2 regions of the Pelorhabdus rhamnosifermentans genome follow, and region 2 is predicted to be linked to the other one. Evidence: riboswitches for the same ligand, from Rfam matches in the RefSeq annotation. Region 2 holds a riboswitch; the other holds the start of a gene.

Region 1 (15,942 bases), on a different contig from region 2:
TCACTAATTCTTCTACTTCGTCATCAGAAATAAATGATCCTTGTACACGAAGCGGCTTAGCAGCTCCAACAGGATAAAACAGCATATCCCCTTTTCCTAATAACTTTTCTGCTCCTGCCATATCAAGAATCGTACGTGAATCAATTTGCGAGGAAACAGCAAAGGATATACGTGAAGGAATATTGGCTTTAATAATGCCTGTAATGACATCCACAGATGGCCGCTGTGTGGCAAGTACAAGATGAAGCCCGGCGGCGCGAGCCATTTGCGCCAAGCGGCAAACGGCATCTTCTACATCGACAGGAGCTACCATCATCAAATCCGCTAATTCATCAATAATGACAACGATTAGCGGCAGATGTTCCTCTTGTGTCACTTCATTATAGCGACGAATATCACGAACACCTGTATCAGCAAATAATGCATAGCGGCGTTCCATTTCATGAACGGCCCAGCGCAATGCAGCAGCAGCCTTTTTCGCATCTGTCACAACAGGAGTCAATAAATGAGGAACACCATTATAGTTAGACAATTCCACAACTTTTGGATCAATGAGGATAAATTTGGCCTCATCAGGACGTGCTTTAAATAAAATACTTGTAATAAGGGTATTAATACAAACACTTTTGCCTGATCCTGTAGCCCCCGCAATTAAAAGATGGGGCATTTTCGCAAGATCCGCAATAATCGTTTGACCCGCAATATCCTTACCAAGGGCAACACTTAATTTCGATGAAGCCTGTTGAAATTGTTCTGTTTCCAGCACATCGCGATGAGGAACACTTGATACATTTTTATTCGGAACTTCAATACCAATAGCCGCCTTACCTGGAATAGGTGCTTCAATACGTACACCAGGAGCTGCCAATTTTAAGGCAATATCATCAGCCAAATTGACAATGCGACTCACCTTCACACCTGGCGCAGGTTCTAATTCATACCGCGTCACTGCCGGACCCTGACAGGTCTGAATGATTTTAGCACTAACGCCAAAACTATCTAATGTTCCTTCTAAAATATGAGCATTTTCAACAATTTCTTTGCTGATTTTTCCAGACTTTGTCTTAAGTGACTTTTTTAACATCGTCAGGGGAGGCAAATGATAAGTTTCGGGCGATCCTGTAGTAATAACAGGCAATGGTTGCGTCATATCTATTTTTGTCTTTACAGCAGTTACACTTGGGATGTCTGGTTCAGACTGTATTTCAAACGGTTCAGGCATCTGAAAATTGTCTGTATATGATTTTGTAGGAGGAGTAGGCTCATCTGTTTCTTGATCATAAAATAATGCAGCCGTTTTCTCTTGTTGCCACTGATTTAAATCTTCCGCTGTACTTGCGATGGCCTCTCGCGCACTCACTAGACCATCATTTGCTTTGTCTTTCGCTGCCACAAGCGTGTTGGCAATAGACCATTTTGTTGCAATAATAATGGAAGCAAGAACAATAGCTAACAGCAATACAAGTGTGCCATAATAGCCAAATAATTTCCGTAATTCAAATAAAACAAAACCACCAACAAATCCTCCACCTTGTACTAGCCGTTCAGGTAAAATTTCCTGATTAACAGGAATCACTACGTGATGATATAAGGCCAGACAAGCGATAAAAAGTATCATAAAGCCTACATATTTTACTTCATAATCATGAGGCTTACGCGTCCAAATATACTTGGCCCCAAGAGCGCTAACGACTAATAAAACAACAGAAGCGCCTATACCAAATGCATACCGTAAGATTTTCGCAATCAGTCCACCAACAGCTCCCGTACTCATCCCGAATAAGCTTATAAATGAAATAATTCCAATAGTAATGAGCCCAATTCCTAACAGTTCATATTTTACCTCTGGAGTAAGCTCGGAAAACACCTTAAACAACAAGACCACCTCTAAAAATAAATTTCTACGCCCTACCTTAAAATCCTTTATTATACTATTGGACAGTACTAATAGAAAAAAAGCACTCCCTTGTTAGGAGAGCGCCGAATGAACAATCGAATAAGTCAAACGGGTTCCAGGCTGATAATTTGGATTCAAAAAATCAGCTGGATTGCTAGAAATAACTCGAATCACCTTTGCTTCAGTTACTGACAGACGCTCTACTATCAGTTTAGTACCATCGACCTCAATTTCTTCGTAGGAAAGGGTGGTTTCTGTAGGAGGAAAGACGACATCTAACGGCATGACTGTCCACAAGATCATTGTTTCAGTCCCTTGCTGTCTTTGTTCGCTTGAATCAATTCCTGAAGCTTGGACATGGCCTCAGAAATCCCCCCTACAGCATTAATCAAACCATATTTCACAGCGTCTTTACCACCTACAGATGTGCCGATATCCCGCGACAGTTCACCCATTTTATAAAGCATTTCTTTCCATTTTGACTCATCCATCTGGGAATGACTCACAACAAACCGGTTGACACGATCTTGCATTTTTTCCAAGTAATCAAAAGAACTCTGGGCGCCAATCACCATGCCTGTTAAACGAATGGGATGAATGGTCATTGTTGCACTTTCAACAATGAACGAATAAGTTGCCGATACAGCAATGGGAACGCCAATACTGTGTCCCCCACCCAAAACAATGGATACAGAAGGTTTAGACATGCTAGCAACCATCTCAGCGATTGCCAGCCCTGCTTCAACATCACCGCCAACGGTATTTAATAACAGCATAAGTCCCTCAATCTCCGGATTTTGTTCAATGGCAACCAGTTGTGGCATGACATGTTCATATTTCGTCGTTTTATTTTGCGGCGGCAATACCATATGGCCTTCAATTTGACCGATAATGGTCATAACATGCAAATTACTTTTGGCTGTGGGAACTTCTGTTGTACCTAAATCTTGTATATTCTCATTTACCGCCGATTTTTTGGTCCGCGTTGATTTTGGTTCTTCCGTTGGATGCTCATGAGGCTCGAGCGGTGATGGCACAACAGGGTTATCATTTTTAAACATTTCTTTCCCTCCATGTTTATCAAATCATTTCAAGCTTAGTATTGTCAGTACAATCAGTTTCATACCGAAGCTTACATCTGAGGGAAAAAATATAAAATAAGAAATGCCCTAATTAACCACATATTGGATATTAAAGCATTTCTTTACTAATCAATTTGAATTAACTATTCAATCTATTCCTTTTCGCTAGCTAAATATAATGTTTCAGCACACTGCGTGTCTCTACAATTCTCTTATTTTATTTTGTTAATATCCACATTTCCGCCAAAACGCCATAGGCTGATGTTATTTACGCCTTGTTCTTTAGCTATAGCTATCCAGTAATTTAACGTTTTCACATCAGCATACCAGACTTGATAGGATATGCCCTTATCTTGATAATCAAAAACTGCACACTGGCTTTCTTCATCCCTTTTTGTTTCAACACCATAGGTCACTGCAAGAGTTTTTGCTTCCACTTCCGTCAAAAATCTTTTTTCACCGTTGTCGCCCCAAACACAGCCACCTGTTGAAAATGCTACCGATTTTTCACCAGGTAAGACTTTCATTCGATTGAATGTTTTTTGGATAAATTCCTTATTGGCCTTCGGTCCTGGAGCGCTATGCAATCCGTAAAGGTTATAGAACATGACTACATATTCCGGTCCTTGGAAAAAGCCAGTGGAAGAAAACGGCGTACTCGGTTCCAATACAAGCCTTAATTTTAAATTATTTTTCAGTGCTTTTACATAAAGTTTATCAGCAAATCTCAAGAAAGGCTGACCGATTTTTTCGTCTGTCCATATTCTTTCATAATCAATTTCAATGCCATCATATCCGCCCTGCAAAGTCAATGCAATGATTTCGTCAATATGTTTCTCCATTGACGCATCATCGGAAAATAATCGGCGAAGAACTTCTATATCTTTCAGCACAACCGATCCGTCAAAATTTTGCTTGTCATTGACAAAAGTAAGATACGTTTCATACTTTTCTTTTCTCTTTTTTAGTTCACTTCTTTTATCGCTAAGTTCTTTTGGTATAAAGAAGTTATCATTTTTATCAAAATATGCGCCAAAATAAGAAAGTTGATCCAATTGATTTCCCATTTTTTTTAAATCTTTTTCGCCGGCATCTAAATCCCAATATGCTAACCATGCCGATATTTTGGTTGGTTCTTTTGGGACTGCGTTGACAGCAACTTGGCTATCATAATTACAGCCTGTCAAAATAAAAAACAAAGATGCCAATATAGCCACTCTAAAAATTTTACAAAATATGCTATTCACTTAATTCCTCCTCTTGATTATAAGTTCACAACAGACCAATTAATGAGGGCTTCCCATAACTGCTTCGCTTTAGATTCAACAGCATCAAATCCTTGCATCCTACTGTCAAATAAGATCTTTTCCTTTTCTGCTCCCGTGTTTTCAGTAATAATTAATTTTTCAAATACGCCATCATATACATCATCAGCCAAATTTCTTTGACTCCAACCATAACCGCCCCAGGCCGTTTCAAGATAAACAGAACCCGCTTTCGTATCAGATACGGATAAACCTTTTATAGCCTCTCTGCCATCTACCAGAATGCTAATCTTATCTCCCTTGAGCGACAATGATAACAACCGATCACCTTTTGCCTGAACACTGAGATCAGGTACATATTCCTCTGCGCCATCTGCCACGTTGGGGACATTTTCCAGATTTTTGTCCTTTAATTGTTCCGCATAAATCTTGGCTTTTTCAACAGAATCGGCATATTTTATGAAAGTTTCTAATTCTCGCTTTTCAGCTGCTTTTTTATCTTCGGGGATGGATAGAATTTCTTTACCGTCATGCTGATCTAAGTTTAACTGAAACAATTCTTTTTCGGCATCGCCCGTTTTTTCCGTAACATATAGAACATTGTTAAGAATATATACAGACAAGAATCTGTTTAGACTTTCATCTGCTCTGAGATATATTTTCTGCAAACCCAGTTTATTCCCCTTTAATCTTACGGAAAGTTTCATATCTTCAAAATCATTGCTGTTCTTTAAACGCAATAGCCCCTTATCTTTTGGTAAAGAGGTCAAAATCATCGTCTCCCCTTGAATTTCTAGTGCTCCTTTAAGCATTTCCCATAATTTGTATTTGTTTAAATCACCTTTGATAAACTCCAAATCTTGATTGATATCATATTTTATACGCATCAGCAAATGATTAGTAGACCAATACGCCTGTGGCTGCATCCTTGTTAAGTCATAAATACTGCTATTTCTCTGATTGAAGGAAAAACCTTCCCTATTGAAGTTCATTTTAAACAATTCTTTAATCCAATATTCATTTATGGCACTTACTCGATCATTATTGCCAAAACTTCCTGTATTGGAGTGCATTAATATATACATTCCAGGTACATACCCAATAGACTGGGTATAACTATCTCGCAGAGCTTCATAATCATAAGCGATACGTTCTTTCATCTTCACATAGCTCTCTTTGGGAACACCATATTCGTCACGAATATAATCCATCAAATAGTGATTGTATTTACGTCCTAAGTACGGCGCAACGCTAGCACGTTCCAATGGATTTAGTTCTCCCAAATAATTATCGTATCGATCAAACACGTTAATAAACGCCAGTCGATATCCATTCGTACCCATTTCCCAAAAAGACGTTTTTTCAAGATCCATTAGTTCCTCGGGCATTAAAAATTTCGGGTCTTTTTTTTCAAATTTTTCTGGATAAGTCAACATGGTTGCTTTAAAATTCAAGTCTTCCAAAATTTTCTGTGAAAAAATAGCCGTATCTCTCCTGCCGTCTTCAAAAATCAAAAACAATGATTTTTCAGGCAAGACTTTTCCTGATTGATAATAATCTAAAACGTCTTGTTGTGCAATAGTTACATAGCCTAACTTTTTTAGCGACTGTAACTGTTCACGCAAACGATCCACTCCGATTAAATTTTGATTGCCTACTCTGTCTACACCAAAATAAGCAAGAGCAACAAATCCCTTATCCCCTGAAAATTTTGTATTTTGTTGATTAAAAACTTCATATGTTTTTAGGGTAAATAATGCGAAAATACCGATCACAATCACTACAAGGATAATCATAAGTTGTATCACTACACGTATCATTTTTTTCCGGTCTTTTCGGGTAGTGAATTCTTCACTCGATATCGTCATCATCCTATGCCCTCTTTTGCTTTCCATGATTCTTTGCTAACAGTTCCGCAATATCCGCCGGAGTCATACGTGTTCCCCAGGTAGTTTTCCAAAAAGTAAACCAAGCAATCGGCATTTGCCATAAAAGTACGGCTTCATAGTATAAGCAAAACCATAGACCGAAAATCCATGTTGAACTTTTTCTAAGAAACAATTGCGTCATACTCATGAGCAATGCCATTAAACAAATACCCATGATAAAGGTAAACGGAAATACTCGGTGCGCAAGCGGAATATAAATCATATTATAAAGAACGATAACAGGCGCCAAGAGCGGCACAAGCACGCCCATATAAAAAGATAATGCCATAAACGGCTCTTTTTTCCACATAAATCTAGCTGCAACTAGCGATTCTCTAAGCCACGAACGTTTCCAACGCATCTGCTGTTTTAAAAAAATTTTATATGTATTCGGTACAATCGTATTACATATTGCAGTATCTTGATAAACAGTACGATTTTCTCTTAATATGAAATTGGTCATGCTGCGATCATCACCAAATGTAGCTTTCCTTCCCCAAAATCTTTGGTTCAGCCACGCTTCCAGATATTTAACAACCAATTCTTTCTTATAACAAGAGAGAGGACCGGATAAACAGGTAACTGCATCAAAATAGCTTTCGGCCGCTTTCATGATACGAAAGGCGATAAAATATCTTACAGCCTGCATTTTCGTCAGTGCATTGGTATAAGTATTGGCAACATCAGTTCTACCAGAAACACCACCCATTTTTGTATCTTTAAACGGCTGAACGATATTACGAATAGCGAAGGGGTCTAAAAAGCTGTCCGAGTCAACAAACACAACCAATTCATGCTGTGCCATTAAAGCTCCTTTTGCCAACGCTTCTCGCTTGCCTGCGTTCTTTTCTTGGCGAACATAACGAAGCCTGTTTTCAATATCATAGCGATTTTCTTTGATTTTCAGTTCTTCTACTATCTCTTTAATTTTTTCAAAAGATTGGTCGTTAGAGCAATCATCTACGACAATCACTTCTAGTTTATCGATTGGATAATCCTGATTAACACAGCCTGCAATCGTTTTTTGTATCCATTGTTCCTCATTGAAACAAGGAACAATAATCGTAACACCTGGTGTAAAGTCGTTGTCGATTGGAACGGGGCGATAAAAAGTGCCGAACAGATATCTGGTAAGCAAAAAGGTAGCCGCGATAATACTATACATATACAAAACTTTATTAAATTTAAAATATAGTACACTTTCCGTCCTCATTAGAAGAATGCAGGCAGTAATAAAGAACAAGAAAAATGCGGCTACCGGCAACATATACCGATCCTTTTTCTTTGTTGCATACTGTGCCAGCGGTTCTAAAAATACTATTCCACATAGCGCTTTCCCGTCTGCGATATTATCAGAGCGAATATATTTAGCTCCCATCTTGACTTTCATTTCATATCCTTCCGGCATAGTGCCGGGTGCGATGGCAAACTTCAACTTGATTTTCGATGCCTGACTCAAATCTTGAGCAACTTCCGGTGACACTTCCAGTAACATACCTGTAGTCGATATATCAACACCTTTTCCGATACATTTTACATTTTTATCGGAAGTAACATATTGGATTGAAACATCATAATTGACCAAATAACGTCTGCCCATTTTTTCATTTTTTATAAGATTTGAGATATCGTTCAAATCCGCATTGCCCTTTACTTGACGTCTGTCTACATTCGTACGCACTCCTTCTTTGTCAGGTACCTTTGAAAGCAGCCGACGGTCAGGTTTGGCAACAAGTAAAATATCCTCTTCTTCTTTTATTTCTTGCTGAAATAACTTATTCACAATCCACTTCCCTGCCATTTCAATGCTGCTTACTTTAACAGCATATAATCAATCACGCTTATCATTTCACCATAGATTTACGTTTTCACTACTTTTAAACTTTATCATGGCTGTTTAATTGCAATGATTTTTTCTGTTCCATTTGAGAATAGCCATCTGGTAAATAATCTGATAACCTACCAACTTTAAACTTGGAAGGATCAGAATCCGCTTTGGCTTCATTTGCAGTCAATAATATATCTAAAGCCATTGCCGTGTATGTAGCATTATCTGACATATGACAGACTAACATAGCACCTTTTCTTACTTCGCCATTTTGGGTATATACTCCGTCTTCAATTGTTTTTAAAAGTTGAGAAACATTTTTGGCATCATAATCTCCTGTGCTGCACGAACCGCAAATAATATATTCATAACCCGTTTCAAACAACGATTCCAAGCCCATCTTACTAATTGCCAAAGTTGGCGGGCGGAAGAACCGAGTCAAAGCAGGTTTACCGTCTATGATTACATCGCCTGTAACAGCTCGTAATTTTTGATAGGATGTGGCAAGTTCCCTGACATATTCCTCTTTGCCCTGCGTTTCAACTTGCTTGCCTGTTTTCTCATCACGAATTACCATGGGTTTATGTTTGTCGGAATGATCTCCGATATCATGACCTGCCATGGCAATAGCGCGGAGCAGATTGGGGTTATTTAATACATTGTTCGTGAGAACAAAAAATGTCGCCTTTACATTATGCTTACGCAGAACATATAGTAATTTATTGATGGCCGCATCTGTCCCCCAGTCGTCAAAGGTAAGGAAAATGACATTGTCTTCCGTATGTATGAATCCGCTCTTATCGAGGCGACGAATCTCCATCTTCGAGAAACCAAGCATACGATCTTCATAAGTAACATCCTTGTTCCCAATATAGCGTTTAGAAGCTTCTGACAGGAAATTATGTTGATCAATATTTAACTCAGCCCCATCATTTCTTAAGCGTACCGGAACATTTTTCAGATCTACCGGATATTGATAAATAAATTTGGTATTATTAAGGATTTCTCCTACCGGCTTAATCATATACTGTGAATCATTGGCCGGATTGCTTGCAGGATTATCATAAGATTTTGCATAGGCAATGTTATCCACTTTGCGTTGTTTGATTATTTCCATCAAATTGCCAACCAATTGGTCATTCGTATAATAATCCATTCTAAAATATAAAATTTGTCCGCGAGCTAAAGAAATCATGGATTTGCGAAAAATTTCCGATAGTACCTGATCGGCGGAAGTATAATCTTTATGTTTAGTTTGTACAACATTCATAGATTGACCAATCAATTTACATTTCAACGTTGAAACAGCTTCTTTTGTTGTATCTGCTACAATACCCGATGGCTGTTTTATCAAGTTCGTTGTCACACCAAACTGCTCTTCAAGCATCTTGCGACAACGCGTAATATTTTCACGAATTTTATCGAAGGTTTCCTCATTTTTCGGCCTTATAGCAATACCAATTTCGTGCCCATTTTCAATGATTTTCCGTACTGTTTCTGGATATTTTTTCATCTCTGTTTCCGTCACAAAGAACGTTGCTTTAATACCCAGACGATTTAATCTTTCAAGTACGTCGTTCACTACTCCTTCATTCGATAATCCTCCAAATGTATATGAAAGCGCTGACTCCGTGGTTAAAATGGTTTTGATTTCTTGTGCATTGCTATCTATATTCTCTGCTGCATAAGCTGTGCGGCAACTAAATAAAGACTTAATTTGTTCTTTTACGAGAGAAGCTGCGTTTACTAGAAAAGAAGAGTCGTTAACCTCTTTAACATCGTTTAAGGTAGTTTTCATTAGTTCCTGGGTTATATTGTTTTTCGAAAAATTTTCCACATAAACGGTAGTATAATTTGCCTTCTCAAGCGCAATTAAAAGTTTTTCTACTGCATCGACAATCTCTTTTTCTCCCAAATCTTCCTGTTTAGGCAATTCTTTTAACCCAGGCTGTTTGTCTATTGCTGGTTTTAAATCTGTTTTTCCCTGTTCATTTATAATCGGTTCGATATTCGTTTTTAGTTTAACGGAAATAATACTTCCCGGTCTAATATTGCCTACAAAATTGTCCGCTGCTACATGAAGCGAATTTATTTGCTTCACATTTAAAAAAGCATCACTTTTTACAACGCTCTTAAAACCACAGGCTTTCGCCGCTTGAAGCAATTGATCCGTATAGTTTGTATCATTACATTTTAAAAGATTCGGTCCTTTATCAGTAGTCACTTGGACAATTTTTTGCGCACGACAAAAATCTTTAACCAATCTATCCATTGGTAGATTTTCCATTTTAACCATGCCTGAAAGTGTATAGTTTTCTACTTGTTGTCCTGCGTTTTTAATATTTACAACGATTTGTGGATCTTCAGCAGTCTGTACTCCATCCACAAAAAATGTCGCCTTAGCATGATATTTTTTCAATAAGTCCAAAATCTGTTGTACGATAGTACGATCTGTTAATCCATCAAAAGTTAAAGCAATCACACGCTGACCACTATTACTATGTGTAATGACCGTTGCCTTCTCTTGACTGTTTTTCATCTGCCCTAAAGCTTGTATAATTTCCGCATCGGCATTATAGAAACTTTCCGCATCGGTAATATTACGATGGTTGCCACCTGTCTGCGTCGTAAAGAAGTCTTTCAATAAAAGCACCCCAGTTAGACAAATACATATAAGCAGAACCAGTGATAATACAATTTTCTTGTTTTTCACGTATATCACCTCTTATGATTAAAGACTCCAGTAGGAGTAACCCTTTTTCTCTATGGTTTCCTGTTCAAATATATTCTTGATATCAACAATAACATGTTTTGTTTGCTTTTTGAACATACTGTTCACATCCGTCAGTCGTAACTCTTCAAATTGTCGATGTGCTACTAAAAACACCAAACAATCCGCATTCTTGACATCTTTTATATCTACAAGTTCCGTATCGAATTCTCTTTTTAATTCCATTTGATCGACGACCGGATCTACCACCTTTACTTTAATTCCATATGTCGCAAGGTGTTTACAAACGTCCACGGCTTTTGAATTGCGCATATCGGGGCAATTTTCTTTGAAAGTGATTCCCATAATATAAATGTTGGACTTTTTAACATTTTTATCGGATTGAATCAATTTTTTTATCACCATATCAGCGACAAAAATCCCCATATTGTCATTGATTTTTCTCCCGGCAGCAATAATCTGCGAGTGATAACCCAACATCTCCGCTTGATAAATAAAATAATACGGATCGACACCAATGCAATGTCCGCCTACCAATCCCGGATAGAATCCTAAAGCATTCCATTTGGTATTCATGGCATCTACAACATCTTTTGTATTGATTCCCATTCGATCAAAAACCATGGCCAATTCATTCATAAAGGCAATATTAATATCTCTTTGGGCATTTTCAACCAATTTTGCCGCTTCCGCCACTTTAATGCTCGGTACTTTATAAACACCCGCGTGAATAATCAACTCGTAGACAGCCGCAATGTTTTCCACTGTTTCTTTGTCCATACCCGAAACGATTTTCCGAATGTTTTCAAGCTTATGCATTTTATCCCCGGGATTAATTCTTTCCGGCGAATAACCAACTTTGAAATCTTTCCCACATACCAATCTTGATTCATTCTCCAATATAGGTACACAAACATCTTCTGTAACTCCCGGGTACACAGTAGATTCAAAGATAACAATACTGTCTTTCGATAAATTTTGTCCTACGACTTTACTGGCATTAACAACAGGTGCTAAATCTGGTGTTTTATCTCCATTAACAGGCGTTGGAACAGCAACAATGATAACGCTAGCTTCTTTTAACCTTGTTGGATCGGTAGTAAATTCCAATGTTGTACTTTGAATTTTTTTGTCCCCGACTTCATGGGTGGGATCAATACCCTTTTTATAAACATTAATTTTTTCTTGATTAATGTCAAATCCCAGCGTTTTGACTTTCTCCGCAAACGCAACAGCAATAGGCAAACCTACATATCCAAGGCCTACAACGGCTAAAAAATCTTTCTTCGTCTGTACTCTTTCAAATATTTCCATTTGCATTTTATCTCACCCATTTTCTTATTAAAAATAATGTGTTAGTTCACTCCACCAGGTTTTCCCTCTTTCCCCTGATACTTTATCTGTTAAGTTGTAATATTCCAACCCTCCAACCAAATTGTTTGCAAATGTGTAGTGAGTCCCTACTCCGTAACCCTTAAATCCTTGCATCAAACCCAAATTGCCTATGCCATTCATTCCATGTTCAATATAAGTACCTAGCGGTTGATTATAATATTTTATAAAAATGTTATATGTACCCGGTCTATATGTTTTTAGATCACCATAGTTAAGACTAAACACGTAGCCATTACTCTCACCTTTGCTATCTTTCAGATTGGAACCCAAATACATGGCCCCTATGCCGAAATTACTGAAGTTGTAGTTTCCACCAAGAGTCCGAATTGTGTTTTGATTGTAGACTCCATTATCCAGCTGATAATGATAAATACTAGCTTCCAGATTATAATCAAAATCATCATACCGTACAGTTGCTATGGATAGTTTTTTCGTATAATCAGTTTTTCCATAACTCAACGTATATTTTACTGGTTTTCCAAAATCAACTTTTGCACCTTTAAAACCGCTATCATAAATATTTCCTTCTGCCATAAGATATCCAAAAGAACCTGCAGTAAGTATTGATGAGCTTAATTTTCCTACAACATTTATACGTGAAAGCTCGAATTTATTATTATAATTCACAAAACTCTTCTCAATGTCCATCATACCATTGACACGCCAATCCTCATTAATATTCGTGCCAAAACCAAGGTAAGTTCGAATTCCGGATGAATCCTTATCCCATCGATTGGAACCTCTGTTAAATGCATAATGATAACGAACTTCACCGTCTACCTTGACTTTATTGTCCACATGCTTGCTACGGTCACCCACATGCATCAATTCGTCTATAAGTCCCGTGTAAGTCTTATTATCAATATCTCTTTGATCCGTGTTGGTATCGTTCACCTTAACTGGTACTTTTTTCTCAATGTCGGCATTATTCCGAAGCAATGCTGTTTTGGAATCATTATCATTAACACCCACTTTAAGTAATGGCCTGTTAGCAGGAGTGCTTATATCTCCATTAGTTATGATTTTTGTTGTAAGTTGCGCTATTTCATATGCAAATTCAGCTTTGGCTTTCTCGATATCTAAATTTTGGTCGCTATTTATTTTAGTCGTAATTTTTGCCATTTTATACGCAAAATCAGTTCTTTGATCAGCAGGTATAATCGGCATTACTTGTGCTGTGACTTGCGCCATAGCATATGAAAATTCAACTTTAAAATTTTCAACATTTATGGCTGGAAATGATATTACCTTTTCCGTAATCTTTTCCATTTCATATGCAAATTCAGCCACACCAGAACGATTATTATCAAGTTCACTCATATTCATGAGCTCATTTGAAGCATATGCCACATTTTCCTTCAACTCATCTGTAGATATACCAATTATCGTTGCCATTGAAACCAGCAATATAAAAAACTTTTTCACTTAATAATTCACCATCCTGATCAAATATACTATCAAAACCATCTTCTCTTTAACTTTTCTTTATTTTACCGACCGATTGGAAAAAGATGAAATAATACTCGCCTTATAAACAAAACCTATAAGTCTTACACGCAGTATCAGGATAACATAATATTACAGTTATGACAAATATTTACACAAAAAATATGACTGTCAAGTTGCAAACAATGAATTCTCATTTTTGCAACTTGGCAGTCATATACATATCGTACGTAGACCCGAAGTTTTGCGTCCTTACCTTTCAGTAAGTTTGCCAACATTTTAAATTAAAATAATTTAATGAAAAAATATACAATATATATTGTATAATTGACTACTCATTTATTCAAGGGGGTATTTAGTCCTGAAAGTCATTATTCTAATCCTTTCTCATTCAAATACGTCTACGTAGGCAGTTATCGGCTAAAATCCAGGTGTACTTTTAATCAATTGTTTTTAACGCTAAACATCTCGTATAAGACATACCTCCCCACTCATTGCCTTATCAAATCAATGTCAAAAATTAGTCTGACTTGGTTATTTCATTATTGGAGATAATATTTAACAAAAAAAGTGGCTACACATCGATTTGTGCAGCCACTTTTTCGTTAAAGCAAAATAAACAAAAAATCGAACTTATATTTCCATAATGATCGGTAAAATCATTGGACGACGACGCGTGCGTTCATAAAGATACTTTCCTAATGCGTCGCGGACATTAGACTTAATAGCCGCCCACTCAGTAATACCGTTTGTTTGACATTTATCAAGTGCCAGTTGTACCTTATCTTTCGCTTCATCCATAAGTTTCTCAGATTCTCTAACATAGACAAATCCTCGTGATACAATATCAGGACCTGCAACAGTACAGCCGCGTTGTTTATCCATCGTCACAACAACGATTAAGATACCATCTTGCGATAGTTGTCTGCGATCACGCAAGACAATATTCCCAACATCACCAACACCCAATCCATCAACAAGCACTTTTCCAGCCGTAACCTTTCCATTGATAACAGCCTTTTCAGGACTAAATTCTAATACTTGGCCATTTTCAGCAACCAAAATATTTTGTTTAGGCATACCCAAGTCTTGAGCTAATTTTGCATGAACAATAAGATGACGATATTCGCCATGAACAGGTACGAAATATTTTGGTCGAACAAGATTATGCATCATTTTTAATTCTTCTTGACTGGCGTGTCCTGATACATGAATTCCAGAAGACGCACCGTAAACAACATCTGCACCTTGTTTAAATAAGAAGTCAATGGTCTTTGAGACTAGTTTTTCATTTCCCGGAATTGGTGTGGCTGAAATAATGACCGTATCACCAGGCATGATTTCAACTTTGCGATGATCAGACATAGCCATACGGGTCAAAGCGGACATGGGTTCACCCTGGCTACCTGTTGTTAAAATCACAATACCGGACAAAGGATAATTTTTGATTTCATCAATATCAATCAACATACCTTCGGGAATATTCATATAGCCAAGCTCTGAAGCAATACTAACAACATTTACCATACTGCGACCTAAAATAGCTACTTTACGTTTGAATTTACAAGCCATATCAATGGCCTGCTGCAAACGATGAATGTTGGATGAGAAACTGGCAATAATAATGCGCCCCTTGGCATTGCGGAACGTATCATCAAAAGATGCCCCTACACTGCGTTCACTCTTGGTATAACCAGGACGTTCAGCATTGGTACTATCTGCAAGCATAACAAGCACGCCTTGGTCACCTAACTCGGCAAAGCGGTGAAAATCAGTAACCTTACCGTCAATAGGCGTTTGATCCAATTTAAAGTCACCTGTATGGACAATAGTTCCAATTGGAGTTTGAATGGACAAAGCAACAGCATCGGCAATGCTGTGGCTAACATGAATAAAGCCAATTTTAAATGCACCCACTTGAATTTGATCGCCTGCTTTGACAGGATTCAAATTAACAGGGGATACATTATTTTCTTTTAGGCGACCCTGAAGTATTCCTAATGTCAACTTTGTCCCATATACAGGAACATTAAGTTGTTTAAGTACATAAGGAAGAGCGCCAATATGGTCCTCATGACCATGCGTCAAGATAATGGCCTTCACCATATCCTGATTTTCAATTAAATAAGAAATATCCGGGATAACTAAATCAATCCCAAGCATATCATCTTCCGGAAACATCAGACCCGAATCAATGACAATTATTTCGTCACCATAACGAATAACAGTCATGTTCTTGCCGATTTCTCCCATCCCGCCTAGCGGAATAATCTGAATTTTTTGTGGCATTTTAGTCAAAAAAATATACACCTCCACGCTACTGCCTTCCGAGCAGTAGACATAATATAATCTTAAATATTCTATATTTGC
Region 2 (15,942 bases):
CCTGGGAATAGCCTAACACAGACAAAGGCACTGTATACGCGGCAGCTTCAATCGTTGCAAGCGGTAATGAAAATAGATAGATCAATAGTATAAACTTTGTAAGATTTCGCATAATAATCCCCCCTCAGCCGTATGCTCTAGTGTTTTTTCATTTGTACCGTAAAAACGGGTCCTTCTGGAAGTGGATTAACGAGAGCAATTTTAGCCTGTTGCGCCGCTTGTACTTCCTGTACGGAAATATGAAAATGCACGGCAACCTCAGCATCCCGGACAGGCGGACGAAATTTACGGCGATCCAGTCCGCCATAATGATGAATATTCCACTTTGCCCAGCCGAATAGTATTAAAAAAATGAAGACACTAAAAATACCGGCATAAAATAGCATATGTAATGTGCCATAAATAGCCTCTGCGGAAAAAGCAAACCACCACAACCATTGACCTGTGACCAACCAGAGTAAGGTTGTAAACAACGGCTGAAAAAAATAAAGAAAAATGGACCAAGCTGATAAAGAAAGAAAAAATTCCAGCGAATATTGAGCAAAGCCCTTCAATCTCGGTCGGTTGATTAATAAGCTACTACTAGGGGAGATAATAGAATTTAGACGGATGCGTGGTAAGTGGAAAACTGGCACAGAACGCATCAGGGCTTGCATGATTCGAGCAAATTCCCACAGAATAACTAATAAATAGCTAGCTATTGTCATCCCAGCAACCCAAGGCAGCCAATAGCGATCTAAATGACTGAAATCAGCAGTAAGAATATAGAAAGCTACAGCTACAAACCCCACGCCCAATAGCAGCTTGATTTTAAAAGCACTGCCAGAAGAACGTCGCCGACGTCTGGTTGAAACAGACATTTCCCTCGTCAAAGATATTCATCTCCCAAAATAAAGACAGTTTATAAATGCTGTTGCATCCCTCTGTCAGGACTCACCCATGTTGCATGCCCCCCCATTTTGCGGGTGAGAGCCTTAGGCGTAGCCCATACAGTACATAATGCCGTAATCAGCCAGTAGGCCACAGGGTACCAAATGACCCAGAAAATACATCGGAACAATCCTTTTTCATAATAACTATCAATAAATAAGGATACACCAAATTGCAACAAACAAATGAAAACAAGCAAAGATCCCTTCCAATCCGGCAAAAACCGGAAATGACTGTCAGGTATTGGGAAAACCAAACCAACTAGCCAAAGAACAAACAAACCAATATAAGCATAGGCCCACACAACGGAAAATACATACTCCATATAGACCGGCCACAGGCGCCGCTGGCGCCAGTCAGTCCAGATACCGACATGACGACGGATAACCTCGCCGCCACCCTGAGCCCAGCGCACCCGCTGATTCCAAATGCCTTTTAAAGATTCAGGCACCAAAATCCAACACAAGGCCTTCGGTTCATAACGAATATCCCAGAACTTTTTTTCTAGCTTCCACGTAATATTGATATCATCTGTAATCATGTCAAAATCCCATAATCCCACATCATAAAGAGCCGGTTTGCTAAAAGCCACAATAACCCCTGATACAGTCAGTACCTTACCTAGTAATCGCTGCGTGCGTTTAATCATACCAATAATAGAAGAATATTCGCCCACCTGAATTTTTGCTAATAAAGAAGTACGATTCCGTACCCGTGGATTGCCTGTTACAGCTCCTACTCGCGGTCCTGTAACAAAATGGCTTACTAGCCAGGTCATAGCATCAACATCTACATAGGCATCGGCATCGATTGTCATTACAATCTCACCAATACTAGCTAGCGTTCCATAGTGCAAAGCAGAAGGTTTCCCCCTGTTTTTCTCCAGAATAAATACCCGAAGCTTATCATATTTTACAGCCAGTTCGCGAAGAATACGGGGCGTATCATCTTTACTGCCATCATCCACGACTAACACTTCAAAGTTCGGATAATCGGACTGCATAATGCTCTCAATTGTACTGGCGATAGCTTCTTGCTCATTATGAGCAGGAACAATAACAGATACCATGGGATAACGAGTTAGCTTAGGCGCTTTGGTGCCTAAACGCCTTTCGCGACGATAAAAGAAAAAAAGTGCGCCAACAATCCATACTATACTCATTGCTAAAGGATAATAAAACACAAATTCTTCCGTTAAATCAATAAATCGGGCTAATAATTCCATGAATTATTCCTTTCTCCACATTACTCTTCGCCAAAAATATTTTCCGGATAATAAGCAAAATGAAGCGCCCCTTGGTCTCGTAAAGCAGCTTGCTGTTGCCGCAGTTCGGTGGCACTTAACCACTTGTTCGTGTTCCAATCATAGGTCTGTAATTTAAAAACAACCTTCTTCACATTGGCTTTATCAGACAAGGCCTTACTTGCCAAATCTTTCAACCAAGCGATGGGCCGATCATACTGTTTTTCCAAATAAGGATAAGCCATAACGACTGTATAGTCATAGTGCCGTAAATAGTCTTGATAGTTTTGGGCAAACCACTCCTGTGAAGAAGATTCGGTAATCAAACTGGGATAAAGATTGCGCGCTGTTTTTAGGGAAGGATGATATTGTTTAGCTGTCTTGATCAGTTGAAGCGTCAGATTGGTCAGAGCATCTGTTTTCATATGCATCCACTGACTGCAAAGCTCCTTATCTTTTAGTGTCTCAGGCGTTAACTCTCGTCCTGTAACTTCAAGGAAAGCCTTTTTAGCAGCTGGTGAATAATCTTCAAAATCATTTAAATACATATCATCTTGAAACAAAATTCCATCAAGATTGCTATAGGCCATGAGATCGCCAACCAACTCGGACAGAGCCTGAGAAATCAGTGGACTAAACGGTGTAACTCGCTTGTACCAGCCTAAATTTTTTGCCGGTTCAGCCACTACCGCGGCTTCAGGATGTTCTTTCAAGAGCCATTGATTGCTAAGTGTCGGCAGCCAGGCATAAACGCGAAATCCTGCATCACCTAGACGACTGGCTACATGACCGAATACGTCAGCTTTAACCGGTGCTTTATCGGTATGAAAATACACACTTTCAATATTGCCCTTACCATCTGGATCACTAAAGGTTTGAAGAAAAACTACATTAATTTTAGAATCACCAAATCGGTTAATGGCCTGATTCAAGTTTTGCTCCATCTGTACCGAATCCGCATCATAAATCATATCAATATCTAGCTGTGCAGCATTGACAATAAATGACGCTCCAGCATTTTGCAAAATTTTAGCAAAGTCATTGACAGACGGATTATTCATGACAATGACTCGCTTGGCATTTAATAAGGAATTAGTCCCAGGTAACTTGTTCAATCCATCACCTAAACCGAAAAATGCTTCAAATCCTTCTTGCTGCCCGATCTCGCGGGCAAACTGGTTATAACAGCCAAACGGCCATACTAAGGCTTTCACTTTATGCCCCAGATACTTAACAAAAGCCACTTGACTCTGATGGAAATCACTACTCACTCGTTCCTTAAACTCCATGATTGTTTCATAACTGCCATTTCGGTAGCTAAAGGATTCCAGCATCTGATTGGAATCACCATAAGCATTAATTGTTTGATACCGGTGTGAATCCTGTGAATGAGAAGCAAGAGCTACGAGGCCTGATTGATCCATTTCCCTCAGCTGATCCCATGTTACGATCGGGCCTAACTCCGCATTGGTATAGCCGTCCGGCCAACTAGTAACAATCGCCATCATGGCCGGATAGTTATATTTTTTCAGTAATGGAAAGATCTCGGTATACAAAGATCGATAACCATCATCGAATGAAAGCAATACCGGCTTATCTGGCAGCCCCTCTTCTCCTTTGCTCGCAGCAATATACTGTTCAAGCGAGATGGGATGATAACCTTGAGCCTGTAAATAAGCAAAATGGCTGTCTAAATTTTCGGGAGTCATAGCATACTCCGTTTTTAATTTACCTACATCGTGATAACAAAGAATGACGACTTTAGAAGAAGCTTTACCAGATAAGCTCTGACTTTCATCTTCTGCCAATAACGTCATCGCATAGCCGTTTTGCAATGAAAGACCACTTAACGCTGCCAAACCAATCCCTACTCCCCGAAGAAAACAGCGCCGTGTCACCATTTTTTCTTTCATAAAGACCCTCCTTACCAAACAAGGCGATAATTCATATCATAACTCCGGTGGTCAAACCAAAAACCACCACCATCATGAACAGTCCGCAATCCATATTCAACACCGAACGTAAGCCAGGCTCTTTGTGCCAAACGATAACCGTATTCTAACCGATCATAAGGTGAAAAAGAAAAATTTTCGGGATGATCACGAGACCATTCAAAATTCAACGTATTCTCCCAATAACCATTCGGAATCGTCCAGTGCTGCCGCCAGGAAACGCCATAATTTTCCCGCAAAGCCGGACTCTCATAAGGCGTCACCTGGTCATTGATTATCTGTTGTTTAAAACGATTGCGGCTAAAATATACCGCCATACTACGAGCCGTATCCTCTTGATCATAATAGGTATGTTCCCATTCACCGTCATAACCAAATGTCTGGTTGCCATCATTATAAGTAGAACGAGTAAGTCCAAACAAATAAGAATCCGTTTTACCCAATGATTTATTATATTCCACCCGCTGGCTGGTCTGAAAAACACCCGCCGCAATCGCTGTCCCTTCATCGACAGGCAACCGATCTAATTTCAATGATAAATTGGCTTGATCACCAAAATAGTGAGTATAGGCGGCATGATAGCCATTGGCATGAATATCGCCACTATAATGATACACCGCAGCTTCTAGCGCCTGACCCACATCTTGATAACGAAACCCAGGCGACAGGGTTTTATAATGAGTATCGGCACCGAAATCAGCAATTTTTTTAGTGTCTGCACCGATCGTAAAAAGCAGCCGATCCGTCAGCCTCTGCTCACCACTCATGCCAAAATCTTTGATGTCGTTTCCCTTATAATCTTTTTGGACGCTCGTACTCATCATTCCTTGGCCTTGAGGACGCTCGGCAAACTTTTCCACCGCCTGACCCACAATTGGCTTCCTAATGGATTGATTAGCTAACTGTCCTACCCCTTGGCGTGCCAATTGATAGTCACCAGCCTCTAAACTGTTCACAGCAAGCCCTGCACCTGCATTTGGCTGACTATTGGGCATTTTAGCTAGAGCGGCGTATTCTTCTGCTGCCTCACGAGGCATTCCCTTACTCGCAAGTAAACCAGCAAATTGTTGCCTGTACATACGGTTATCAGGAAATTTATGAATAACAAGCTGGAATAAAACCTTAGCTGTCCAGTAGCGCCCTTTTTCCATAAACGCCGCCGCATCGCCGGCAGCGACAGGTGCAAACCCTGGATATTTTGTTAGCAAATTGTCGTACAAGACTTTTCCCTCGGCAACCTGCCCATCCAGCATGGTAGCAAAAGCTAAACCACCTTGGACATCCTTTCGATTCACATCGTCCTGCTGACGTTCCAGAAGACTACGATAAAGGGTAATGGCTGACTTGGACTGGCCACTACGCAAATAGGAATCAGCCAAAGCTTGAATACCGTAAACAGGAATGGAATCTGTTTTAGGCCACAAGCGGCGTCCTTCTTTAATAGCTGTCGTATAATCACCATTTAACCGCAAAGCAAAAATATAGTCGGCCTGCATAAACGGCGTAGCTGAACCATTGTCAATTGCTGGTTTCAAACAGGTAATTCCTTTACCATAGTCACCATTTTGTATGTATAACGCAGCAACCTGCGCCCCAACTTGATTTTTCACCTTACTGTCTACTGCCAAATCCATGGCCCGTTCCAAATCGGCAGTACCTGCCTCAATATCACCCGCTAATAAATACATATTTCCGCGGCTAAGATAAACATCTGCATCTTGCGGATGTTCTGCCAAAATCTGTAAATAAAGGTCATCCGCTGCTGTCCTATCGCCTAAACGCATCAGGCTTTCAGCTTCCCAACGCTTAGCTTGACTATTACCTGTCTTAGCTACATCATGATACAACTGCGCAGCCATTTTAAAATGCTCCAACCGATAATAAGAACCAGCCACACTTAATCGAACATATTCCGGCCAATTCTCACCCGGATTTTTTTCAAATAAGGTAGTAGCCTGTTCATGCCTGCCAGCCCACCCCAGTACAACAATTTCATCCCAAAGGGCAACAGGAAGTCCCTGACTAGATAATCGCGTTAATTGTTCTAACGCTTCATCGTAACGTCCTGTCCGGGCTATAGCTACACTGTCCTCTTCCTGGCTGCGCAAGTCCCGCTCAGCTGCTTGTACACAAGTATTCATAAATGAAATTGAGAATATCAGCAATAACATACGCCACATGAAATAAACTCCTCTCAAAAAAAAATAGCCAAATGCAAAAAAATTCATAGAATTTTTTATTTTGCAACTTGGCTGTCATAGAAATATCGTTAGACCCAGAGTTTTGCGTCCTTGGCTTTCGCGAAGTTTGCCCTCAAATATTCACTTTTTTCTATTATCTTTTACATAACATTACTTATTTTAGTTTCTAATAAATATTATACACCATGATACATCAATCTACATTATACTATCTTTACAATATCATTATTTTTTTATTAATTCCATTAAAGTCCATAATTCCCAACTGAAAGTCCCAAGTTTGAATGAATTTTAAAGTTGAAAATATCCTCTCCCTACAAAGTATCTAGCATTTTTATATAATTCTTTACAACTTTGCAAGAATCATCAAAATGTTGTTTTTCTTGTTCTTCAAGGTTTAATTCAATAATTTGTTCAATGCCTTGGCGTCCAATCACTGCGGGAACGCCAACAGCAAGATCATACAAACCATATTCACCGGCTAAAATAACAGATAGAGGAATGACTTGCTCATCATCATTAAAAATCGAACGAACTAGATAGGCCAAAGCAATTCCAATACCAAAAGATGTTGACCCTTTCAAGGAAAAAATAGTCGGACCCGCACTAACAACCTCATGATAAATTTTTTCCAAATCGACTTGTTTCCTCAGTTTGTCATTCTCGACAAGCAATTGCAGTAAAGGTTTTCCCCCAACTGTTACATGCGACCAGACAATCACTTGGGAATCACCATGCTCTCCCATACATAGACCATGGATGCTCACAGGTGCAACATTGAGATACCGAGCCAGAATCGTTTTTAGTCTGGCACTGTCTAACGAAGTTCCTGTACCAATAATCTGTTGCCGTGGCAAACCGGATTTTTTCCAGATCAAATAAGTAACAATATCTACAGGATTCGCGGCAACTAGAAAAATACCGTTAAATCCATTCTCCATCACTTGACTTACCACATTCTGCGTAATCTTGACAGCAGATGAGAAAAACTCCAGCCTTGATTTCGTCCCTGCCGGCGTTTTAGCCGCTGCCGTCATAACGATAATATCAGCATCCCGGCAATCTTTGTAGGTACCTAATCGGACTTTGCTACGACTATTCGAAAATCCCATGCAATGCGATAAATCCATCACTTCCCCACGTGTACGCTCCTCATTAATGTCAATCAGACATATTTCGTTACATACACCTTGGTTAATCATTGAAAAAGCGCAGCTTGTTCCAATCGTTCCTGCTCCGATAATAACAACCTTTCCCATGGTACCTCATCCTCCAGTCAAAGATTTTACAAATTTTACTTCTCTATCTTTCAACCTATTTCCTCCAAACATAGCAATTGAAGCAGGAATCCCTACTTTAAAAATCAAATAATGTTATCAACTAAACCAATTAGAAAAAGTAAACAAATAGCATCCTAACCATCAAGTATTACATCAACCCTTTCCAACAAAAAATAAATTGTTTAATAAATAGAAAGCAGGGGTCATCAAATGGAACTGACCATGTATTATTATTCAGCTACAGGAAACTCTCTTCATGTAACCAAAACGATAGCCACCATGATAGACGGAAGCAAGCTGACAGCCATACCGGCATTAAACCGCGAGACAACTGTAACGCCAAGAACACAGAACATAGGACTCATTTTTCCCATGCATTATTTCGGATTACCCCCTATGCTCGAAGAATTTGTTAATAAATTAGACTTAACATCTGTAGACTATATTTTTGCCATTGTTACTTGCGGCGATCATCATTTTGGCAGTTGTCTCCATGAATTGGGAAAAATACTACTGAAAAAAGATAAAAAATTAGCTGCCGGTTTTTATGTTGATATGATATCCAGTTACGTACCACTATTTCCACTTCCTTCGCTAGAGAGGAGACAAAAGCTCTTAGCGAAAGCAGATAAGACCATTCAAAAAATTGCTGCTGTCCTTTCGAAGCAAGAACAGGCTATTGCCACCGAATATTTTTGGTTTCCTTGTTCCAAAATAAATCAGTATTGGAAAAAACGACTATTACCGAAGACGGACCGCAAATTTTCTGTTGCCGACACTTGCACAGCTTGCGGCTGCTGCGAAAAAGTCTGCCCTGCTTCGAATATTCGTTTAGTCGGAGGTAAGCCCATTTGGCGGCACCATTGTCAAGAATGTTTAGCTTGTTTCCATTTTTGTCCTGAGCAAAGTATTGAATTTGGATCGCGAACTCGTGGCAGAGAAAGATACCATCATCCAGAAATTACTGCAACAGATATTATTAAATCAAAATCAGACCCTCAATAAGCTCAGTATCCATGAATTTCACCAAAAAACCCTGTTTTCCAAATAGGAAGACAGGGTTCATCTTATATCGCTTAAATACTAATTTTAGCTCCCAACAAATCTACAAAGGCCCTTAACCAGCCAGGATGATCGGGCCAGGCTTGCGCTGTTACTAAATTACCACTTACGACTACATGCTCATCCTTCCATTCGGCTCCAGCTAGTCTACACTCAGCAGCGCAAGCTGGGTAGGAAGTAACGGTTTTTCCTGCCAGAACTTTCGCTGGAGCCAAAAGCTGCGAACCATGACAAATAGCAGCAACGGGTTTCCCGGCAGCAAAGAAATTCTGCACTAATTTTACTGCTTCATCATACATGCGAATATACTCAGGTGCACGTCCGCCAGGAACAACTAGGCCAACATAATTAGCTTCTTTGGCATCTTTCGCAGCAATATCTACGGTAATCCGATGCCCCGTCAGTTCTACATAGGTGTCTAGTCCAATAAAATCGTGTGAAACAAGCTGAATCGTATCTCCTGCATTTTTGTTCGGCACAACAACATCTACTTGGTATCCAAGCATTTGAAGCGCCTGTTGCGGAACTTTAACCTCATAATCTTCGGCACAATCTCCAGTAAGCAAAAGAATTTTCTTTGCCATTTGTGATAACCTCCTCGATATGATGATAGATAATCGTTCTATATTTGTTAGAAGTTTCCTGCAGGATCATATCTTAAAATTCAAAAGGAAAATCTTTAATAAAATCAATAAAAGCTTGCGAAGCAATGGATATGTATCGATGATTATTCCAGGCTAGTCCGGCTTGTATATGAAGAACATTACTCTCATTTCTTTTTCAAGCTTTTGTATAGCAGAAAATAATATTTATTATAACATCTATTTTAGATATTTTATATTTATAACCATGCGAGTTATAATAAAACAGTAAGTTTCAATAGTTATTTGCACATTACAAACTAATAGCTAGCCTTTATTATCAATAAGTCACAATAAAAGATTGATTCGGATCATAGGAAGTGAAAATAAATATGGTTTTCTTTCATGCACTGGAAGGTATATTCAGTATTATTATTATCGTTATGGTAGGATATTTTCTTACAATGAAACGGTGGTTTAACGAAGAGAATTCAAAATTTATTCCCAAGCTGGTAAATTACGTAGCACTACCAACCTATATGTTATGGAATCTAACAAGCACTTTTGACAAAGAAAAACTACTATCCCTGCTCTATGGATTAGCTGTCCCTTTTTCTTCAATGATGCTATGTTGCATGATTGGCTTCGCTATCGCTAAAATATTAAAAATACCTGCGCAACGCAAAGGTGTTTTCTGTACGGTATTTTTTTGTTCCAATACCGTTTTTATTGGACTTCCCGTCAATTTGGCTTTATTTGGCGATAGCAGTACTCCCTATGTAATGTTATACTTTTTTATCAATACCCTCTTTTTTTGGACAATCGGAAATTACTGGATTGGAAAGGATGGCAATATTTCCGATGTGAAATTTATCAGTCTCAGCACGCTGCAACATATTTTTTCCCCGCCCTTTTTAGGGTTATTATTTGCCTTAACAATCGTTTTGTTAGGAATTCCGCTGCCGGATTTTATAATAAATACCACAAAATATCTCGGCAATATGACAACACCTCTTTCACTAATTTTTATCGGCATTGTCATCTATGGGGTCAAAATGAAAGATATTCGTTTTGATAAAGAAGTCATTGCTATTTTAATTGGAAGATTTATTGTATCTCCCTTATCCGTTTTGTTTGTTGCTTCTTTTATTCCGCTCCCCCTATTGATGAAAAAAGTATTTGTCATTCAAGCGGCTCTACCGGCCATGACTCAAGTAACGATTATTGCCAAGGTGCATGAGGCGGACACAAAATATGCCGCCACGCTTACAGCCATCACGACACTTGCCTCAGCCATAGTCATTCCCATTTATATGCTCTCATTATGACATGACAATATTCCGATGAATCACAAAAGCTTCAAGAGTTCACTACTCTTGAAGCTTTTGTTAACCACTGCCATTCCATTGTACTTAATTAAATCGATTCAATGGGTACACCCGCTCAATTGCATTTACGTAATGGGTTGTCTCTACAGTAAAAATCTTTATTGACTCTGGTAAATATCTTAACTAACTCAGGATCAAATTGAGTTCCTGCACACCTCACAAGCTCCTTTATTGCATCTTCATGGCCTAAGGATTTACGATAAGGACGGTCACTTGTCATAGCATCATAGGAATCAGCTATGGCTACAATACGACATTCGATGGGAATTTGTTCCCCTTTGATTTCTAAAGGATACCCTTCACCGTTCCACCACTCATGATGCTTTAATATCCAATCTGCAATAGGCATCAGTTCGGTTGATGTCTGAGCAATCCGGTAACCAATCTCACAGTGGCGCTGGATTTGTTCTCGCTCATCTTGGTCCAAAGGCCCTGGCTTATGCAGAATACGGTCCGAAATACCGATTTTCCCTACATCATGGAATTCAGCGAATAATTGAATATCAGCCAGCTTTGACTCTGGCAGGCCTGCCGCTATGGCAAAGCATGCTATGATGTTTTTCAACCTATCGCCATGAACTCCCGTATCATAATCTCGCGCCAATAACATTTTTTTGACAGTTTGTATGATAGAACCTTCCGTTCCGGCCTGATGGTACAATTTTTCCCGATACATTTTATCATCGGCTTCACGCAACAACTTGCGTAGGGATTTATCGACACCAGCAGAATAGGCATAGCCTGACGACATCTGCAGAGGAATGACAGACTCAGAATTTTTCGCATTTTCAGTCTGAATATTATCGCGAATGCACTTATATAAATCCTCCATATCATCCATAGAAATTCCTTTCACAATAATGGCAAATTCATCGCCGCCGATTCTTGCAATAATGTCCTCCACTCGAAATGACGCTTGAAGAACTTTCGCGGTACGAACCAACATGGAGTCGCCTTGTTCGTGGCCAAAAGTATCATTAACAAATTTTAATCCATCTATATCTACTGCAAACACGCCAAATTCACAGGCTATTTTGCCTTCTAAATCTGTAATCAATTTTTCAAAATACGTCCGATTATAAAGGCCTGTCATGGCATCGTGGTAACTTAAATACAGTAAATTTTCCTGTACTTGTCGGCTTTTTTCCAAATATTTCTTTGCTTGTTCATGTTCCTTTCGATAATAATTCAAAATTACAACATATACTACAACATTCGCTATAATGATAGTTACCAGCCCAATGAGAATGTCAATATATCTTTCGGCCTTACTAGAATAGCCAATGATAATAAATGGGTATTTATATTCCAAATAAACAAGACTACAAGATATAATGATAAAAAGGCTAATGAAGGCAACTCTTTTAATACCTGAGAGTACAGTCGCTCCCATCAATGAAAACAATATAATATAGAATGGAATACTTCCTGAAATTCCTCCATTAAAAATCCATGCCGCAGGTATAATAATAAAGGATGAAATAATTAACGTCGAAATACAAAACCTATATTGTTTCTTTACAACAGAAAGATAGTGAAGACCGGACAGGACTGCACCGCTGATGAGACAAGTGAGCACTAATAATAAATCTAATCCAAGCAGATAATTGGTAATGGCACTCCATATAGCGATAATAACACCAAAAAATAATACGATGTTAAGAATCCGATGCTCCCTTGAAAATTGCGACTCTTCTCCAATTAACTTATGCAGTGGAATACCCATTTACTAACACCATCCCTAACTAGTGACAAAAAGTTACTTGAAAGATCATTACTTAACACACTGTCATTTGAGTTCTCTACGATAGAGTTTATTCAACCTCATAATAATGTTCCCCTGCATGAGGCCTAAACCAAAAACTTCCTTAAAATAAATAACTGTTTCCCAATAAGCATGTGGGATTTTCCTTCTCCATAGAAAAAATGAGAACATCCTGAGAAAGTTCCGCTCGGAATTTTCTCAGGATGTTCTTTACAAATTAGGCCCTAAGAAAAACAAATGCAGGATTTCAGAACATCTACGCGAATTCACCTAAGAAAATGCACTAAGCTTGTACTTTCTGTTAAAGGAGTAGATCTCTATAAAAACTATTGCCGTTGATCTTGATGATACATTGAATAACTTCTCTGATACGCTGCAAAATACTATCTTTTGCTATAATGACTCTTATGGTCTGCCCAAAGAAAGATTCGACAAATACCTCCTCGATATAAGACATAATGTTATCCCTGAAAGCACGCTACTAACAACCGAATTTTCTTATTTGCGTTACCGTATCCATGAACAGTGCCACCAACTGGCTACTGCCAAACCAGATGGTATCCAATTTATGCAATGGCTAAAAGAAAATAACTGGAAAATTGTTATTTGTACCCATCGGGATTTACGAATGTCCAGTGCTTACACCGAAAAATGGTTAAAAGCCAATGAGATTCCTTATGATTATTTATTCACAGCCTTAAATAAAATCGTTTTTTGCAACCTATGGGAAATACCTCATTTAATTGATGATGCAGATTTTAACATCTTGTATGGCGAACAATATGGGGTTAATGTCTACTATCCCATCATGGAAAAACATACATCCATTCCTCAAAACGCTGCTAAAGGATTTTATACCTTCGATGAGGTGAAACAGTGGATACAAGAGTAGCATTATTAAAAAATTTTTATAGTACCATGCAAACAAATAAACTAAAGTTAGAACTAATGAGTCATGGTTTTCCATTTTTAGATAAACTGATATCGGAAGGTATCACCCTGGAATACGGTGAATTGGCAACGAATTTAGTCCATAAATACCGTCTCCTCAATGTCCCCCAACATCGCATGAATCAACTTTTGCAGGGGCATGTAAACAAAATCCATAATATTTGCCTGTATTTTAATGAACTTGCCAACAATACTTTTTGCTTCAATTTAGATAATAATTGCAAGATTAACAACATGGCCCTCATCCCGGAAATGAAGCCCACCGTAACCCTCCTGAAGCAGCATTTGCAGAAATATGCTATAGAACCGCTGGTTATTGAGAGCGGACGAGGATATCATCTCTGGTGCCGCTTAGATCAAGCAGTAGACAATCAGCAGCTATTCGATTTTCTGCTCCGAATTTCAGCAAAAGCCATGGCTTCCTTAAGCGAACATGGCTATGATTACAACCGGGTTAAATTTAATATATATCCCCACCCTAAAACTATCAATATTGCCTCACTGCGCTTATTTGGATCAGAGCATGTAAAAAAGAAAGTTTTCAGCTATGTTCATCTTGATCATTGTGTCCTAGATGAAGTGCAATCCTGGGAATACTTTTCACAATATCTAACTAGCAAAACAATTTCCAAACACCAATTCCTTGAAGCCCATGCCGACCTGCTGGCCACTATTCCCCCGGGCAACTGAATTTCATAAATATCCTCAATTCCACTAATACAAAGAGAGCCTGATGAATCAAATCATCGGGCTCAAGTATAACACTACAGTCTTTGCATTGTTAGTGCAGAAAAAGAATATACTTCTCGCCAATAGGTAAGAAATAACATTTTTTCTAATTTTATTATCATTAGATATCTAATCACCATTAATTACAGGAAATAAAAAAAGTGCTGTCATCATATTTTCTATTTATTACTATTATGGTATACTAATTACATTAAATGCTACACTATTAGTCTTACTATTGATAAGCAGCATATACCATTTAAGAAAGGAAGAAAATATGATAACAAAAGTAGGAATTAACGGCTTTGGCCGCATCGGAAGAATGTGTCTTAGAGCGGCATTACAAAATAAAAATATACAAGTTGTTGCCATTAACAGTACGTCAGATAGCTTTTCCTCAGCTCACCTTATAGAATATGATTCAATACATGGTAAACTCAACAACAAAGTCGAAGCAACAGAAGATCAAATCATCATTGATGGGCAGCCCATAAAAATGATTTCCGACCGCAATCCCGCTAACCTTCCATGGGGAAAGCTCGGTGTCGACATCGTCATTGAAGCTACAGGAAAATTCAATTCCAGTAAAGATTGTGAAGTTCACCTGAGAAATGGTGCTAAAAAGGTTATCATTTCAGCACCTGCGAAAGACTCCACCCCTACAATTGTTATGGGAGTTAACGAAACTACTTATAATTCACAATTCCATAAAGTTATATCGAATGCATCTTGTACAACAAACTGCTTAGCTCCTATTGTCAAAGTGATTCATGGTAATTTTGGAATTGTTAATGGCTTAATGTCAACGGTTCATGCCTTTACAACGGATCAACGCAGCTTAGACAATAGCCATAAAGATCCACGCCGCTCCAGAAGCTGTATGCAGTCGATAGTTCCGACAACTACGGGTGCCGCGAAAGCAATCGGCCTTGTAATACCTGAGTTAAAAGGAAAGTTAAACGGAGTTTCCGTACGTGTTCCAGTTCCCGATGTCTCCTTAGTTGATTTGGTTGTTGAACTAGAACAAGACATTACCGTTGATAAGATTAACAACGCTTTACGTACTGCCGCCGAGGGCTCTATGTTGGGTATTATCGAATACTGTGATAAGCCTCTCGTTTCAATTGACTTTTTAGGTAATAAACACTCAGCTATCGTAGATGCCCTATCCACATTAGTTGTTGCTAAACGAACAGCCAAAATTCTTGCATGGTACGATAACGAATGGGCCTACTCCTGCCGGGTAATTGATTTAGCACAATACGTCGGTAAAACTCTATGTAAAGAGAAACTCGATAATATTAAAATAAAAGCTGTAGGATAGTAATGAGAAAGTGCATAAAAAAGGACTGAGCCATCGAAAGAGGTTCAGTCCTTTTGATATTAGAAAACGCACGGGCTGCGATAAGTATTATGCAAATGGGTTTTCCGTTTTATATAACAACCCTTTAGGTTGGTTAAAAGCAATATCTTTAATTCCCAAATATTGGAACACAGCAAATAATGCTTTACCATAATGACCAAATGCGACTGCACCGTGATGGGGATAACGTTTTTCAATTAAAACATGACGGTAGAACCGTCCCATTTCAGGAATTGCAAAAATACCGATTCCACCAAATGAGCCTGTGGGAACAGGCAGAACTTCCCCTTGTGCAATGTAAGAAGTAAGTTTGGCATTTGCCGTACTTTGCAGACGGAAGAAAGTAATTTTTCCTGCGGCTATATCGCCTTCTAACGTTCCTCTCGTAATGTCGGGAACTCCCCCGTCTTCAAGCAGTCTGTTTTGAATCAATTGATACTTTACTGCCCCTTTGGCAAGTTTGCACAGCGGTGTATTCCCGCAATGAAAACCCATAA

The links. Region 2 has a riboswitch for cyclic di-GMP ahead of Ga0466249_RS07640 (tetratricopeptide repeat protein). Riboswitches for the same ligand answer to the same signal wherever they lie in the genome.
Region 1: linked by a shared signal. The riboswitch ahead of Ga0466249_RS14870 (S-layer protein) and the one ahead of Ga0466249_RS07640 (tetratricopeptide repeat protein) in region 2 are both predicted to bind cyclic di-GMP.

What each region holds. Positions count from the first base shown of each region.
Region 1 covers NZ_JAHGVE010000012.1:44,906-60,847, forward strand. Annotated here, with positions in the region: gene Ga0466249_RS14830 (DNA translocase FtsK) at 1-1,876, opposite strand, end outside; gene Ga0466249_RS14835 (YlzJ-like family protein) at 1,970-2,200, opposite strand; gene Ga0466249_RS14840 (ClpP family protease) at 2,197-2,958, opposite strand; gene Ga0466249_RS14845 (glycoside hydrolase family 18 protein) at 3,192-4,178, opposite strand; gene Ga0466249_RS14850 (polysaccharide deacetylase family protein) at 4,244-6,115, opposite strand; gene Ga0466249_RS14855 (glycosyltransferase family 2 protein) at 6,117-7,973, opposite strand; gene Ga0466249_RS14860 (polysaccharide deacetylase family protein) at 8,050-10,713, opposite strand; gene Ga0466249_RS14865 (nucleotide sugar dehydrogenase) at 10,732-12,045, opposite strand; gene Ga0466249_RS14870 (S-layer protein) at 12,073-13,551, opposite strand; cyclic di-GMP riboswitch class I at 13,770-13,855, opposite strand; gene Ga0466249_RS14875 (ribonuclease J) at 14,206-15,870, opposite strand.
Region 2 covers NZ_JAHGVE010000005.1:66,925-82,866, forward strand. Annotated here, with positions in the region: gene Ga0466249_RS07620 (cellulose biosynthesis cyclic di-GMP-binding regulatory protein BcsB) at 1-112, opposite strand, end outside; gene pgaD (poly-beta-1,6-N-acetyl-D-glucosamine biosynthesis protein PgaD) at 138-872, opposite strand; gene pgaC (poly-beta-1,6-N-acetyl-D-glucosamine synthase) at 902-2,155, opposite strand; gene pgaB (poly-beta-1,6-N-acetyl-D-glucosamine N-deacetylase PgaB) at 2,176-4,086, opposite strand; gene Ga0466249_RS07640 (tetratricopeptide repeat protein) at 4,098-6,305, opposite strand; cyclic di-GMP riboswitch class I at 6,365-6,447, opposite strand; gene Ga0466249_RS07645 (L-lactate dehydrogenase) at 6,641-7,585, opposite strand; gene Ga0466249_RS07650 (EFR1 family ferrodoxin) at 7,817-8,611, shown strand; gene Ga0466249_RS07655 (DJ-1/PfpI family protein) at 8,683-9,252, opposite strand; gene Ga0466249_RS07660 (AEC family transporter) at 9,642-10,577, shown strand; gene Ga0466249_RS07665 (bifunctional diguanylate cyclase/phosphohydrolase) at 10,693-12,363, opposite strand; gene Ga0466249_RS07670 (hypothetical protein) at 12,755-13,294, shown strand; gene Ga0466249_RS07675 (hypothetical protein) at 13,279-14,043, shown strand; gene gap (type I glyceraldehyde-3-phosphate dehydrogenase) at 14,360-15,406, shown strand; gene Ga0466249_RS07685 (L-fucose/L-arabinose isomerase family protein) at 15,494-15,942, opposite strand, start outside.